Candidatus Pseudothioglobus singularis PS1: one gene and its partner. The protein of the gene in region 1 interacts with the protein of each later gene in a pairwise test. Links are inferred from orthologs where the notes say so. Each region holds a gene or a part of one and is shown on either strand. Other genes may lie near its edges. The genes, in order: rho and yhbY.

Evidence for each region.
Region 2: the proteins of rho (region 1) and yhbY interact in binary tests that used the Escherichia coli proteins (3 or more experiments, as listed by UniProt). The link is inferred for Candidatus Pseudothioglobus singularis PS1 from one-to-one orthologs.

Annotation. Positions count from the first base shown.
Region 1 is NZ_CP006911.1:743,948-751,324, forward strand. The notes cover bases 2,190-5,005. They hold rho (transcription termination factor Rho), read left to right. Parts: upstream 2,190-2,874; coding sequence 2,875-4,137; downstream 4,138-5,005. Other genes in these bases: W908_RS03815 (AEC family transporter), read left to right, coding at 2,190-2,307; trxA (thioredoxin TrxA), read left to right, coding at 2,422-2,748; lptF (LPS export ABC transporter permease LptF), read left to right, coding at 4,177-5,005. In the rest of the region: gltX (glutamate--tRNA ligase), read left to right, coding at 1-1,341; more of W908_RS03815, read left to right, coding at 1,369-2,189; more of lptF, read left to right, coding at 5,006-5,343; queF (preQ(1) synthase), read left to right, coding at 5,336-5,722; polynucleotide adenylyltransferase PcnB, read left to right, coding at 5,719-6,858; W908_RS03845 (SDR family NAD(P)-dependent oxidoreductase), read left to right, coding at 6,855-7,377. UniProt on the Escherichia coli protein: Facilitates transcription termination by a mechanism that involves Rho binding to the nascent RNA, activation of Rho's RNA-dependent ATPase activity, and release of the mRNA from the DNA template.
Region 2 is NZ_CP006911.1:147,604-155,137, forward strand. What follows is about bases 3,674-6,646. They hold yhbY (ribosome assembly RNA-binding protein YhbY), read left to right. Parts: upstream 3,674-4,996; coding sequence 4,997-5,296; downstream 5,297-6,646. Other genes in these bases: lptM (LPS translocon maturation chaperone LptM), read left to right, coding at 3,674-3,745; lysA (diaminopimelate decarboxylase), read left to right, coding at 3,757-5,010; lpxB (lipid-A-disaccharide synthase), read left to right, coding at 5,341-6,429; nadC (carboxylating nicotinate-nucleotide diphosphorylase), read left to right, coding at 6,419-6,646. Outside these bases: W908_RS00700 (DNA-3-methyladenine glycosylase family protein), read right to left, coding at 1-474; W908_RS00705 (NAD(P)-dependent oxidoreductase), read left to right, coding at 603-1,487; W908_RS00710 (phytanoyl-CoA dioxygenase family protein), read left to right, coding at 1,503-2,324; ADP compounds hydrolase NudE, read left to right, coding at 2,382-2,933; aat (leucyl/phenylalanyl-tRNA--protein transferase), read left to right, coding at 2,930-3,589; more of lptM, read left to right, coding at 3,623-3,673; more of nadC, read left to right, coding at 6,647-7,243; 3'(2'),5'-bisphosphate nucleotidase CysQ, read right to left, coding at 7,240-7,534.

The DNA of each region.
Region 1 (7,377 bases):
GGCGGCGCCAGAACTGCTCTTTTTGCATGGCTTTGGGCTAAAAAAACAAGCAGTAAGTTCTTACTGAGAATAGAAGATACTGATCAAGAGCGATCAACTCAGACTTCTGTAGACGCCATTTTAGATGGAATGGAGTGGCTGGGTCTTGACTATGACGAAGGCCCAATCTATCAAAGTGATAGAACTGAGCGCTACAATGAGGTCATTAACGAACTCCTTTCAAATGGCAAGGCCTATTATTGTGATTGCTCTAAAGAGCGTTTGGAAAAGATGAGAGAAAATCAGATTGCCAAAAAGGAGAAGCCTAAATACGATGGATGTTGCCGAGATAAAGCCCTAAAGAATGGCGTCATTCGATTTCTTAACCCTGACGATGGATTAGTAGTATTTCATGATTTTGTAAAGGGTGAGGTGAGAATTTCAAATTCTGAGTTAGACGATTTAATAATCTCAAGGACAGATGGCTCTCCAACCTATAATTTAACTGTTGTGGTTGATGATCATGACATGGAAATTGACTGCGTAATAAGGGGCGATGATCATATCAATAATACTCCTAAACAGATTAATCTTTATAAAGCTATGGGATGGCCTTTGCCCGAGTTTGCCCACGTTCCAATGATCCTTGGCTCAGATGGCTCTCGTTTATCAAAAAGACATGGAGCACTTAACCTTCTTGCATATAGGGATGAAGGCTTTTTACCTGAAGCGTTATTAAATTATATTGTGAGGCTTGGCTGGTCAAACGGAGACCAAGAAATTTTTTCAGTAGAAGAGATGATTGATCTTTTTGAACTAAAAAATATAAATAATTCTCCAGCTAGCTTCAATCAAGAAAAATTAGAGTGGATTAATCAGTCCTATATTAAGTCCACTGAAATCAATAATCTGGTTGAAAATCTTAAATGGCATCTCAATAATTTAAATATTAATCTAGATAATGGCCCTAATATTTATGAGTTGGCTGAGTCTCTAAGAGAAAGGTCAGGGTCACTAGTTGATATGGCACAGAGCTGCGTCATGTTTTATTGTGATTTTGATGCGTTTGATTCAGTTCAGGCAAATAAGGTATTCAATACTAATTCTAAGCCAATTTTAGAGGATCTAGTTGCCAATCTCAATTCAATTAATAGCTGGACTGCTGAGAACATTCATTCAGTAATAAAGATTATTTGTGAAGGGCATGATATAGGTTTTGGTAAGGTTGGTCAGCCTTTCAGGTTGGCACTAACTGGTAATGGTAAGTCTGGAAGTATTGATATAAGCGCTCAATTTGTTGGCAAAGAAAGAACCTTGGCCAGATTAGAAAAAGCTATTGATTGGATTAATAGCAATAGTTAGAAAATACTATTTCATATAAAAGAGTAAATGCTTTCAAACTTCTTTCAAATCTTTCTATTGGTCTCGCCAGTCTTCCTTTTAATTATCCTTGGCAATTTTCTGAGAAGGATTAAAGTACCTGATGTATCTTTTTGGGAGATTAACGATAAGTTATGTTATTGGGTTCTCATTCCGGCATTATTATTCCACTATATATCTCAAATTAATTTATCTTCCGAAATGCTTTATAGCTATTCTATAATCATTTATGTAGGATTTTTTATTGCAATATTGACTGTTCTTATTCTAGGCAAATTGCTTGGATACCCTCCAGAAAGATGGACATCAATACTTCAAGGAGCAGTCAGACAAAATGCTTTTATTGCTTTAGCAATTACTGGAAGTCTTTTTGGAGATGAAGGTTTAAAAATAGCCTCAATATTTATGCTTATCTATGTTCCTAGCATTAATATTATTATAGTAACAACTATGGTAATGAATTTTGGCCAATCAAAAAAAAATACATCAAATAATGAATTTAAAACTGTATTTGTCGAGTTAAGCAAAAATCCTTTTATCCTTTCAATGATTGCAGGTCTAATATTTTCAATAATTCAATCAGAAAAATTAAAAGTAATTATCGATACTTCTGGTTTGCTTGGTTCTGCAGCTCTTCCAATAATGTTATTAACTATTGGCGCTAAGATTAAGGTACGTGATTTGGCTTTAACTATTACTCCAATCTTAATATCCAATTTTCTCAAATTATTAGCTTTGCCATTGATTGCTTTTTGTGTAGCTAATTATTTAGGGCTCAGTGAGATTGAAGTGGTAGTTGCAGTTATTTTTGCGGCCGTGCCGACAGCTGTTAGTTCTCATACACTTGCTAGACAGTTTGGAGCAGACGATCAATTAATGACTAGCATAATAACCACGCAAGTTGTTTTGTCTTTCATCACGATACCGATATTACTTGCATTTATTTAATAAAAAATTGCCACAATTAATCTTTTTTTAAATAAACAGAATTACCTGAAAGAAGTGTTATAATGTAACTTATAGGTTATTTCAACTCTATTTATACATTCCATTTTTTAGTACATGAACGACAAAATTATCGTAGTTAGTGACGCCTCTTTTGAAGAAGATGTTGTAAATTCTTCACAACCCGTATTGGTAGACTTTTGGGCAGAGTGGTGTGGTCCGTGTAAGGCTCTTGCCCCAATCCTTGATGAAATCGCAGATGAATATGAAGGGAAAATTACAATCGCTAAAGTAAATGTTGATGAAAATGTTCAATTACCCCCCAAATATGGCATAAGAGGAATTCCTACTATGCTTTTATTTAAAGATGGAGCTGTTCAGGCCACAAAGGTTGGCGCTCTCTCAAAGCCGAATCTAAACGCTTTCTTGGATTCAAATATTTAATAATTAAACCAATTTCCTAAACAAATAATATAAAACTTAAATTAAATACTCTTTAAACAAACATTTATTTCTATTGTTTGTTTCCTATGGCATTATGCCAATTCTTAAAAAAACTTATAAATCTATATGAAACTATCAGAACTTAAAATTAAAACGCCTGCCGAACTTCTTGAACTTGCTCAATCTCTTGGTATTGAGAATATTTCTAGAGCAAAAAAACAAACTCTCATCTTCGCAATTCTTAAACATAAGGCTGATAACGAAGAGGAGGTTCTGGGAGATGGTGTTTTAGATATCTTACAAGAGGGTTATGGCTTCTTAAGATCTTCAAATGATTCATATGTTTCTGGCCCTGATGACATTTATGTCTCACCCAATCAAATTAGACGATTTAATCTCTCGACTGGTGATGTTGTTACTGGAAAAATTAGAGCCCCAAAGAAAGGTGAAAAATATTTTGCGCTTGTAAAGGTTTCAGAAGTAAATGAAGATTCACCTGAAAATATTAGAAATCGGATCCCATTTTCTTCCCTTACACCACTTCATCCAAATCAAAGACTTGGACTTGAGCTAGGAAATGGTGGTACAGAAGATATTACAGCAAGAGTCATTGATCTTGTTGCACCATTTGGAAAAGGACAAAGAGGGCTATTAGTTGCCCCACCTAAGGCAGGTAAGACAATGATTATGCAAAATATCGCTTCTTCAATAGCAGTTAACCATCCTGAATGTGAATTAATTGTATTGTTGATCGATGAAAGACCTGAAGAAGTAACTGAAATGGAGCGAACAGTTCGAGGTGAGGTTATTTCTTCAACTTTTGATGAACCAGCCAAAAGACATGTTCAGGTTGCAGAGATTGTTATTGAAAAGGCAAAAAGAAGAGCTGAGCAAGGTAAAGACGTCATTATTCTGCTTGATTCAATAACTCGTCTTGCGAGGGCATACAATACAGTTGCTCCATCCTCAGGGAAGGTCCTAACTGGCGGAGTTGATGCTAATGCACTCCAAAGGCCAAAGCGTTTTTTTGGAGCAGCTCGTAATATTGAAAATGGTGGTAGTATTACTATAATTGCAACAGCTTTAGTTGATACTGGATCTAAGATGGATGAAGTCATTTATCAGGAGTTTAAAGGTACCGGCAATATGGAGCTTCATCTTGAAAGAAGATTGTCTGAAAAACGCATCTTCCCTGCTATAAACATTAATGCCTCTGGTACAAGGCGTGAGGAGCTTATCACAGATGAACAAGAACTCCAAAAAATGTGGATTTTAAGAAAAATTCTTCATCCAATGGATACTGTCGAAGCTGCTGAGTTTTTAATTGAAAGACTAAGATTCACCAAGACTAATGATGAGTTTTTCGATTCGATGAAACAAAAGAAGTAAAGGCTCGCTTATCAGCAAGGGTAATTTATAATTAACTTTATGCTGTATAAAATCTTTAATATTCCAAATACAATAATTTCAAGATATCTACTGAAAAATTTAATCATTTTTCTTTTATCTATTTTTTTTATTGTTGGGCTTATCGTTTTTGGTAATCAATTTGTCTTAACAGTTCAAGAAAGTGTTGAGCATGGTATTCCTTTTCAGGAACTTATGCCAATTGTTGGTTTTAATATGCTACGCGATATACCCGTCATATTTTCACTTTCTCTTTTCTTAGCAATTATAATTTCTATATCTCAAATGTATAAAAGCTCAGAAGCAGTTGTTATGAATTCTTTTGGTATGGGGGATAAAGCATTTATATATTATATTCAGCCAATAGTTATCTTCTCTTTTATTGTAGTTTTTTTTCTTACTATTTATGCTGTTCCATGGGCAAAACAGCAAAAGAGTTATGCGGAGGATGAAACTGTTAATGCTTCTGAGTTTTCTTTTATTACTGAAGGAAAGTTTGAAAATTTTAAAAATGGTGAGATTATTTTTTATGCTTCAGAATCATCAGGTATTGATAATGCAGGTGAGCAAAATATGGAAGAAGTCTTTATCTATGTGTCAAGTAAAGAGAGTCCAGTTATTGTTTTAGCTTCTGAAGCTACAAAGTATACTGACTCTAAAAATCAAAGTATTTATTTAAGACTTAAAGATGGCGTTAGATATGAAGGACTTCCTGGCAATCTAAATGTAAACATATTAGATTTTGATCAATATGATTTAGAGATAGTTTCTGGTGAAGTTCAAAAGTCGCTCTCTAATTTTTCTGAAGTTGAAGAAAAAACTTCAATCAATTTGTTAACTGATGATAGTTTGCTAGCAAATGCTGAGATGCAGTGGCGCTTTTCACAGCCAATATCAATTTTAATTTTATCTATTATTGGAGTTCTTTTGGGCAAAGCCTCTCCAAGAAATGGCAAGGGCATTAATTTGTTAATTGGTGTTTTAATTTTTATGATTTATAACAATGGATTATTGGTAGCCAAAACTTCAATTGAAAATGGAGAATTAAATCCTATGGTAGGCTTATGGTCAGTTCATTTATTGTTTATTTTATTTTTCCTTTTTTTGTATCACTTAAGAGAAGGAAAATTATTATATTTTATTGATAAAATACTTATTTTATTTAAACCAGAGAAAAAAAATGTCTAGTTCACCAAGTAAAATATTAGAAGTCTTTGACAATCCCAATTCTGAAAGAGATTTCGTAATTCGAATTGATTCATCAGAATTTACATGTTTATGTCCATTAACAGGCCAGCCTGATTTTGCTGATATTCATATTGAGTATATTGCAGATAAATTTTGTGTTGAGCTAAAAGCATTAAAGAATTATTTCTGGTCGTATAGAAATGAAGGGGCTTTTCATGAGGCTGTAACAAATAAGATTTTAGATGATTTAGTTGAGGTTATGGATCCTCGTTTTATAAGACTAAAAGCTGTCTTTAATGTTAGAGGTGGGGTCTATACAAATGTTGAATGCGAACATAGAAAAGAAGGTTGGTCTCCAAGAGAAGTTGTTAGTATATGAGTCCAATTCGTCAAAAGGTTAAATTTGACAAAAAATTATTAGATCAAGATGCTTTAAAGATCTTAAAAAAATTAAATAAATCAGACCATGAGACTTATTTAGTAGGGGGTTGTATAAGAGATATTCTTCTTGGACACAAACCTAAGGACTTTGATATAGCAACTAGTGCAACACCAGAACAAATTCATAAACTTTTTAAACGCTCTAGAATTATTGGAAGGCGTTTTAAGTTAGTTCATATTATGTTTTCAGCAAGAAAATTCATTGAAGTTGCAACTTTTCGTGCTGGTAAAGTCCAAACTTCAAATGATGGTTTGGTGCTTAGAGATAATTATTATGGTGCCCTAGAAGACGATGTTTTTCGAAGAGACTTTACTGTAAATGGTCTTTATTATGATATTAAAAAATCTGAAATTATCGATTATGTGGGTGGGCTTGATGATCTAAAAGCTTTAAAAATTAAAATGATTGGTGACCCCTCAGAGCGTTTTGAGGAAGATCCAGTTAGGATGATTCGAGCAGTTCGTTTTCAGGCAAAATTGAATGCGAATATTGAATCTCAGCTTATTGAAGCAATTCAAGCAAACTCTCAGTTACTTGTAAAAATCCCTCCAGCAAGACTTTATGAGGAGGTTATTAAGCTTTTTCATAATGAAAATTCGATTGAAATATTCCATGAGCTTGATCGACTGGGTCTTTTAAGACATCTTTTTTCACAAACTAAAGAAAACCCATTTGTTGATTCCTCTTTAATCAATACCTCTGAAAGAATCAGGAATGGCAACAGTGTTACACCTGCTTTTTTATTTGCAGTTTTCCTGTGGTCTGCAGTGAATAAAAGGTTTAATCAAATAAGTAAAAAAAACAAATCTCGAATTGAGTTAATGCTTCAGGCTTCTGAAGATGTCATTAAGAAACAAACACAGCAAGTGATGATGCCTAGATGGCTCTCATCTCGAGTCAAGGACATATGGTTAATGCAATATCAGTTAGAGAACTATAATCCAAAAAAATCAAAAGCACTTATTAGAAACCCTCGTTTTAGGATGGCTTATGATTTTCTTGTGTTAAGATCTGAAAGTATTGATAAAGATTTAAGAGCTAAAGCAGAGTATTGGACCAATATTCAAAAATGAAATCTGTATTAATTACAGGCTGTTCAAGTGGCATTGGTCTTTGTATAGCAAAAGGACTTAAAGATAAAGGTTATCGAGTCTTTGCTTCAGCAAGATCTCCTGATGATGTCAAAAACCTTCAAAATCTTGGTTTTGAGTCTCTTCTTTTAGATTTAGCTTCATCAGAGTCAATAAATGATGCAGTAATTAAACTTTTTGAAATGACTGATAATGTTTATGCACTAATCAATAATGGGGCTTATGGTCAAGCTGGCGCCCTTGAGGATATTTCGAGAGATACTCTAGAAAAACAGTTTCAATCTAATGTTTTTGGTTGGCATGAGCTTACAAACTTAGTCCTTCCTGGGATGAGAAATATTAATTCGGGTAGAATTATCTACATAAGCTCTGTACTGGGTTTTGTGGCAATGCCTTCAAGGGGTGCATATGTTGCATCAAAGTTTGCTATTGAAGGGCTTGTTGGCACATTACGATTAGAGCTGAGAGATACAAATATCAAGCTTTCTTCAATACAACCAG
Region 2 (7,534 bases), 590 kb from region 1 along the record:
TCCAATATCCTTAATAGGAAATATATCTTTTTCCAATAGGTAAAACATTCCAAACATTTCTGCAGTCCAAGGGCCAACTCCCTTGATAGTGATTAATTCATCATAAATACTTTCGAATGAGCGATTTTCCCAATATAAGTGGTCTTTAATTGAGAAGTTTATAAAATGATTGCAAATATTGATTATGTATTGAACTTTTTGTTTTGATAATCCACAAGACTTAAGTTCTTCGAAGCTCATCAAAATTACATTTTCTGGTTTTATTTTGCCAATTTTTTTTTCTAACTTTCCCCATACACTTGCAGCAGCTTGAACTGAGATTTGTTGCCCAACTATTGATCGAAGTAGAGTTTCTAAAGCCTCACCACGAGAAGAAATACTGTATTGCTGATGTTCGAGAATTAACTTTGCTAACTTAGGGTCAGTGTGTGTTAAGAATTCTTTAGATTGCTGCCAATAAGCTGGGAGAGACATTTATAAATTTAAAAAGTGTTTTGATAAGAGGATAAAGTTAGTTGTTTTCTTTAACTGAGAATGTAGTATAGATGACATTGTCGTATAATTTATACTAATTTTTAACAACATATAAGACAGGGAACACTATGAGTAAAAAAAGAAATGTGACTTTTGTTGGTCTAGGAACGATGGGCTATCCTATGGCTGGACATTTATCAAGGTCTGAGTTATTTAATGTAAGTGTTTTTAATCGAACCTCAGAAAAATCTGCCCAATGGGGAGAAGCATATGAAGGAAGGGTTGCATTAACTATTGAAGACGCCGTAAAAGATGCAGATGTGGTTATTACATGCACTGGAAGAGATGAAGATATGATGGAAATCGTTTTTTCAGATGATGGAATGATGCCATACCTTAAAAAGGGCTCCATTTTTATTGATCATACTACAACATCCTTTAAGCTAGCAAAACACCTAAATGAATCACTAAAAGATAAGAATATATCATTTATTGATGCTCCAGTTAGTGGAGGAGAAGCTGGAGCTATTAATGGAGTTTTAAGCGTTATGGCCGGCGGTGACGCTCACATATTGGATGCATGTGACTCAATCATTAAAACATATTCTAAAAGTATCACACTGATGGGAGATTCTGGGTCTGGCCAATTAGCAAAAATGGTTAACCAAATTTGTATAGCGGGTTTGTTACAAGGATTATCCGAGGGATTGCTTTTTGCTGAATCTGAGAACTTGAATATGGATAAGTTGCTGTCTGCTATTTCAGGAGGCGCAGCTCAGTCTTGGCAAATGGTGAATAGAGGCAAAACAATGCATCAAAGAGAGTTTGATTTTGGTTTTGCTATTAAGTGGATGGTGAAGGATTTAGGCTACTGTTTAGATCAAGCAGATGGAAACAATACAAAACTAACTTTTACTCAAGAGGTCTATGACCGTTATACTAATTTAATGGATAAAGGCCATACCTATAGTGATACCTCTGCTTTAATGATGTTTGATGAGTTGAATAAATAGGTAACAAACCAAGTAATGATTAAAGCTTCACTCACTGAAAAGCAATTGATTGATTTTAATAATAATGGATTTCTAACAGTTGATAATTTCATAGAATTGCAGTATTTAGAAGACCTTAAAACAAGAATCAATCTTCTCTTTAAAGGAAACTTTGAAACTGGTATTGAGCCAGATGAGTGGAATTGGAGGCAAGAAAGAGACCCAAGCGATGTTACACGACAAATTTGTAATGCTTGGAAATCCGATAGTCTTATAAAGCGTTTAGTTTGTAGCTCAATTATTGGAGAGAGCGTTTCGAAATTAATGAGCTGGAAGGGAGCAAGACTTGTTCAAGATAACGTTTTATGGAAGCCACCGCAAGGAAAAGCTTTAAATTTTCATCAGGATGCTGCATATGATGACTGGATAATTCCACAAACTATGGTGACTTGCTGGATGCCTTTAGATGATACCTTTGCAGAAAATGGAACACTAGAGTTTGCAAGGGGATCACACAAATGGGATCTATGTCCACCATCTGAGGACTTTCATGCCCCAAATGATTATAAAAAAGAGCTCCATAATTATTTAAATAAAAATGATAAAACTCTTTATATTGATTCAGTTCAAGTTCCTGCCGGGGGTGCTTCATTTCACCATGGCCATACTTGGCATGGTTCAGGGCCAAACAAGTCAAATAGCCATCGAAGAGCAATAGTCGCACATTGCGTCCCAATTGATGCTAAATTTCATCCAACTAATTGTGGGGGAACTGGAAAAATTTATAAAAAATATAAATTGAATGAAAGTGATGAGTTACCTGATAGTTTTTTTCCTCCCTTGTGGCAGGAAAATTAAAGAGTTTATTTATTCTTTGCATCAAAATTTTTTAAAAGAAATGGCATAATATTGGATATGAGAAAAAAGCCAAAATTAACAAATATTCATACTGTTGCTCAGAGTCGAATCTTCAATCTTGAGTCACTTGATGTCGAATTTTCTAATGGCGCAACTCGTGTCTATGAGAGGCTTATGTCTCGAGGAAATGGAGCAGTTCTAGTTATCCCAATGCTTGATGATGATACTGTCCTCATGATTTATGAGTTTTCTGGAGGCACTGAGCGCTATGAATTAGGACTTACCAAAGGGAAAATAGATAAGGGTGAAACTCCAATTGAGGCTGCGGGTAGAGAGCTAAAAGAAGAAATCGGGTTTGGCGCAAATAAGCTAACCTTTCTCAAAACAATCACACTTGCGCCTGGGTATCAGTCAAGTGAGACGCACATCGTGCTCGCTGAAGATCTGTTTGAGGAAACTGCAGAGGGAGATGAGCCTGAACCTCTAGAAATCGTCCCTAAAAAACTTTCTGAGTTAGAGGAACTAACCTATAACGAAGACTTAACTGAAGCAAGGAGCATTCTAGCTCTTTATATGGTAAGAGATATCATTAATAATCGATCAGTGTGATAGATATACCGCAGTCATTTTGGCTGGATGAAGATCAATTAAAATTCCCTGAAATAGAGTTAGCGCTCAAAGAGCCAAATGGATTAATCGCTATAGGCGGTGATTTATCATTAAATAGACTCTTGGAGGCTTACTCCAGAGGTATATTCCCTTGGTATGGTAAAGATGAACCTATACTCTGGTATTCTCCAGATCCCAGAATGATTATTACGCCGAACTCATTTCACCTATCAAAAAGTTTAAAAAAAACAATTAATTCATCAAGATTTGATGTTTTAGTTGATACATCATTCAATAATATAATTAGACAATGTCAAGAGGCTCCTAGGTTTGGTCAGTCAGGAACATGGATCGATGATGAGATGGTCAAAGCTTATACAAATTTGTACAAGGAAGGCTATGCGCACTCATACGAAGTGTTTGAGAATGGAGAGCTTGTGGGTGGGTTATATGGGGTTGCATTAGGAGGGGTTTTTTTTGGTGAGTCCATGTTTTCATTGGTAAGCAATGCTTCAAAAGTAGCATTCGCATTTTTATTGCAAAATAGCCATTATCAATTAATAGATTGTCAAGTGGAGAATCGACATTTAGAAAGTTTGGGTGCCTACAATATCCCAAGAGATTTGTTTATGCAACAGCTTAAGGCCTTTGTGTAAAATATACTCCATTAAATTAGGGATTATTACGCTATGACAAACCATATTAAATTCGTTTTACTGGTCTCACTTGTTATTACGTTAGCAGCATGTGGCAGAATGGGTGATCTAGTCCCAATAAAAGATACAGTTGAATCAACTACTAGTACTTACTAGCGAAAAATCCATTGAACGCATTCAATTTCCAAAATAAAAATCTTTATGCTGAGTCTGTGCCCGTTTCAGACTTAATGAACTTGTACGGCTCGCCACTTTATATTTATTCAAAAAGTCAAATAGAATTCAATTGGAAGGTTTTTGAAAATTCATTTGGAGCCCATCCTCATCTTATTTGTTATGCTGTAAAGGCTAATTCTAATCTTGCAGTATTAAATATTCTTGCTAATCTAGGATCTGGTTTCGATATTGTTTCCCTTGGAGAGCTAGAGAGAGTTATTGCTTCAGGTGGAGATCCAGCTAAATGCGTTTTTTCAGGTGTTGCAAAAACTGAAAACTCAATACGAAAAGCACTTGAGTATGGAATTTACTGTTTCAATGTAGAGTCTGAGGGAGAACTAGAACAGATTGAATCAGTGGCATCCTCTTTGAATGTTCGTGCCTCAATTTCAATCCGAGTCAATCCAGATGTAGATGCAAAGACTCATCCATATATTTCAACAGGTCTGACTGAAAATAAGTTTGGTGTGAGTGCTGAAGTGGCTTTGTCTATGTATAAAAAAGCAAGCCTTTCTGATTATCTTGATGTCTGCGGACTTGATTACCATATTGGCTCTCAAATTACAGATCAATCTCCATTTATCGAGGCTCTTGAAAAAGCATTAGATCTGATTGAAGAGCTCAAATCAGAAAACATAGATTTAGACCACATTGATATTGGAGGTGGAGTAGGTATAACCTATGATCAAGAAAAAATAATCAGTATTGAGGATTACATCAATAGGGTAATCAGCAAAGTTGGAAGTATGAAAATTTTGGCTGAACCTGGGCGATCAATTGTTGGAAATGCAGGTATTTTTGTAACAAAAGTTGAATACTTGAAGCAAAATGATATTAAGTCATTTGCAATTGTAGATGGTGCAATGAATGATCTGATTAGGCCTGCTCTTTATAGTTCATATCATGAGGCGGTTTCAATACAAGAAAAATCAAAGGGCGTTACTGACTCATGGGATATCGTCGGACCAGTTTGTGAAACTTCAGATTTCTTGGCTAAGGATAGAGAACTAACTTTAGAAAAAGGAGACTATATTGCAATTTTAACTGCAGGTGCGTATGGTTTTGTTTTGAGTTCAAATTATAACTCGAGACCCAGAGTGCCTGAAGTTATGGTGAGTGAAAAGAGCCATAGTTTGGTGCGAAAAAGAGAAACTATCGAATCACTATTTGAGAATGAAACTATATTTAAAGATGAAGTTAACTAATAATCAAAAAAAGTACTTAAGATCTTTGGCGCATGATTTAAAGCCATTTGTAATGATTGGTCAGCATGGATTAAGTGAGTCAGTTATTGCTGAGATTGAGTCAACTATGCTTAAACATGAACTCATTAAAATCAAACTAAGGGTAAGCGATCGTGATGAAAAGCAAGGGATAATCAACAAGATTATTAAGTTTTCTGAAGCTGAATTAGTCCAAGTTATTGGGGGCGTAATAGTTATTTATAGGCCTTTTGAAGACAACCCTGATATTATCTTACCTAGATCATAATAAATTTAACAGAGCTTATTGTATTCTTATAATACTTAATTGAAATGAAAATTGCCCTCAGTGCTGCAGAAACTTCAGGCGATCTGATTGCTTCATCTTTGGTCGTTGCTTTAAAAAACAATGATCACCATTGTGAAATAGACGGACTGGCCGGCGACAAGATGATTGAAGCAGGTTGCAATAGTTTGTGGCATACTGATGAAGTAAATGTGATGGGTCTCAGTGAGGTGTTGAAGAAGCTGCCATCCGTCTTAAAGTTAAGAACTAAAGTCACTAATCACTACATTTCTAATAAGCCCGATGTATTTATTGGTGTTGATTCACCAGACTTCAACTTCAGGATTGAGCATTCATTAAAGAAAGAAGGCGTTAAAACAATTCATTTTATTAGCCCCTCAGTTTGGGCTTGGCGTTCTAAACGAATTAAAAAAATTAAAGCTTCAACTGACCTAGTATTATGTCTTTTCCCTTTTGAAGTGGATTTCTTCACACAGCATAATCAAAAAGCTATTTTTGTTGGTCATCCACTAGCTGAAACCTTAAAACCAAGGAAGAAATATAAACCAAACAAAAGCGTTTTATTAATGCCAGGCTCAAGAGAGTCAGAAATTAAAACGCTTTTGCCAGAATTGATTGAGGCTGTAAGGGTAATGCAGTCTAGAGACTCCGAACTAACTTTTAATCTATCTCTTGCCAATGCTAATCATAGAGATTGGGTTGAGAAAAGTATAGAGGGTTTATCTATAAAAATCAGCATTGGTGATGCTCACAAAAAAATTATTGATTCTGATCTAGTTCTAGTTGCATCTGGCACTGCAGCACTTGAGGTGGCCTTACTAGCAGTTCCAATGGTTGTTATTTATAAGCTCTCCTATTTAAGTTATCAAATAGTAAAGCGTCTACTTAATACCAAAGAAGTTTCACTTCCCAATAAGATTTTAGGAAAAAGAGTTGTACCTGAATTAATTCAAAATGATGCGAACGGTCAAAATATTTCTGATCATGCTATGACATTACTAGGGTCTGATAATAGCAAGCTTGTTAGCGAATTAGAAAAGATTCATGTTCTATTAAATCATGATTCTAGCTCCAAATCTGCTGAGGCAATAATTGAGTTTATTAATGAAAAATGACATTGAAAAAATCGTTGAACTTGCACTATCTGAAGATATTGGTGAAGGAGATGTCTCATCAGTTTTAATTGATAATAAGATTATCGAGGCTGAAATAATTTGCAGAGATGATGCAATAATTTGTGGAGTTGAATTCTTTAATTTATGTTTTTTATCAATTGATCCAAAAATTCAAATACATTGGAAGGTTGAAGATGGCTCAAGGGTCAAGTCAGGTGACAAAATATGCGGCCTTAAAGGCAATACAAAAACGATAGTAACTGCCGAAAGAGCCGCACTTAACTTTTTGCAAATATTAAGTGCTACTGCAACACAAACTAGCTACCTTGTCAGTCTCATAAATAGTACGAATGCAAAATTACTTGATACAAGAAAAACAATACCTGGGCTTAGAAAGGCGCAAAAATATGCGGTTAAGTGTGGTGGTGGGGTGAATCATAGGATGGGTTTGTATGACTGTATCATGCTAAAAGAGAATCATATATTATCAATTGGCTCTTTAGAGCAATTGATTAAAAATGCAATCAATCAATTTCCAAAAACACCTATTATTGTTGAAGTGGAGTCTCTTGAAGAACTTCAATCAGCGCTCCTTATGAAAGGTATAAAGCGAATTCTGTGCGATAATTTTAGTCTTCAAGATCTTCGAGAAGCTGTGAAAATTTCAGAAGGAATTTGCCCTTTAGAGGCATCGGGCGGCATTACTGAGATTAATATTTTGGACTATGCAAATACAGGCGTGGACTATATTTCAATTGGCTCAATTACAAAAGATATAAAGTCAATTGATTTGTCTTTAAGGTTTAGTTCCTAGGCTATTGCTCTAAATGCTGGGCTAATAATGTCTTTTGTAGAATTGTATTGTAAGGCGTTATCATTGAGGTCAGTTACTTTGCCTCCTGCCCCTTCAAGTATCCAAACTCCTGCAGCAGTATCCCATTCAGAGCACCGACCAAATTTTGGATAGTAATGATAAATTCCTTCTGCAATAAGACAAAACTTGAGCGCACTACCCAGCTTAAAAGTTTCAAAATTTGTTTTATATTTGAGATGCTCTTTTAGCCCTTTATTGTTATTTGAGTATCTACCAACAACAATTTTTTCC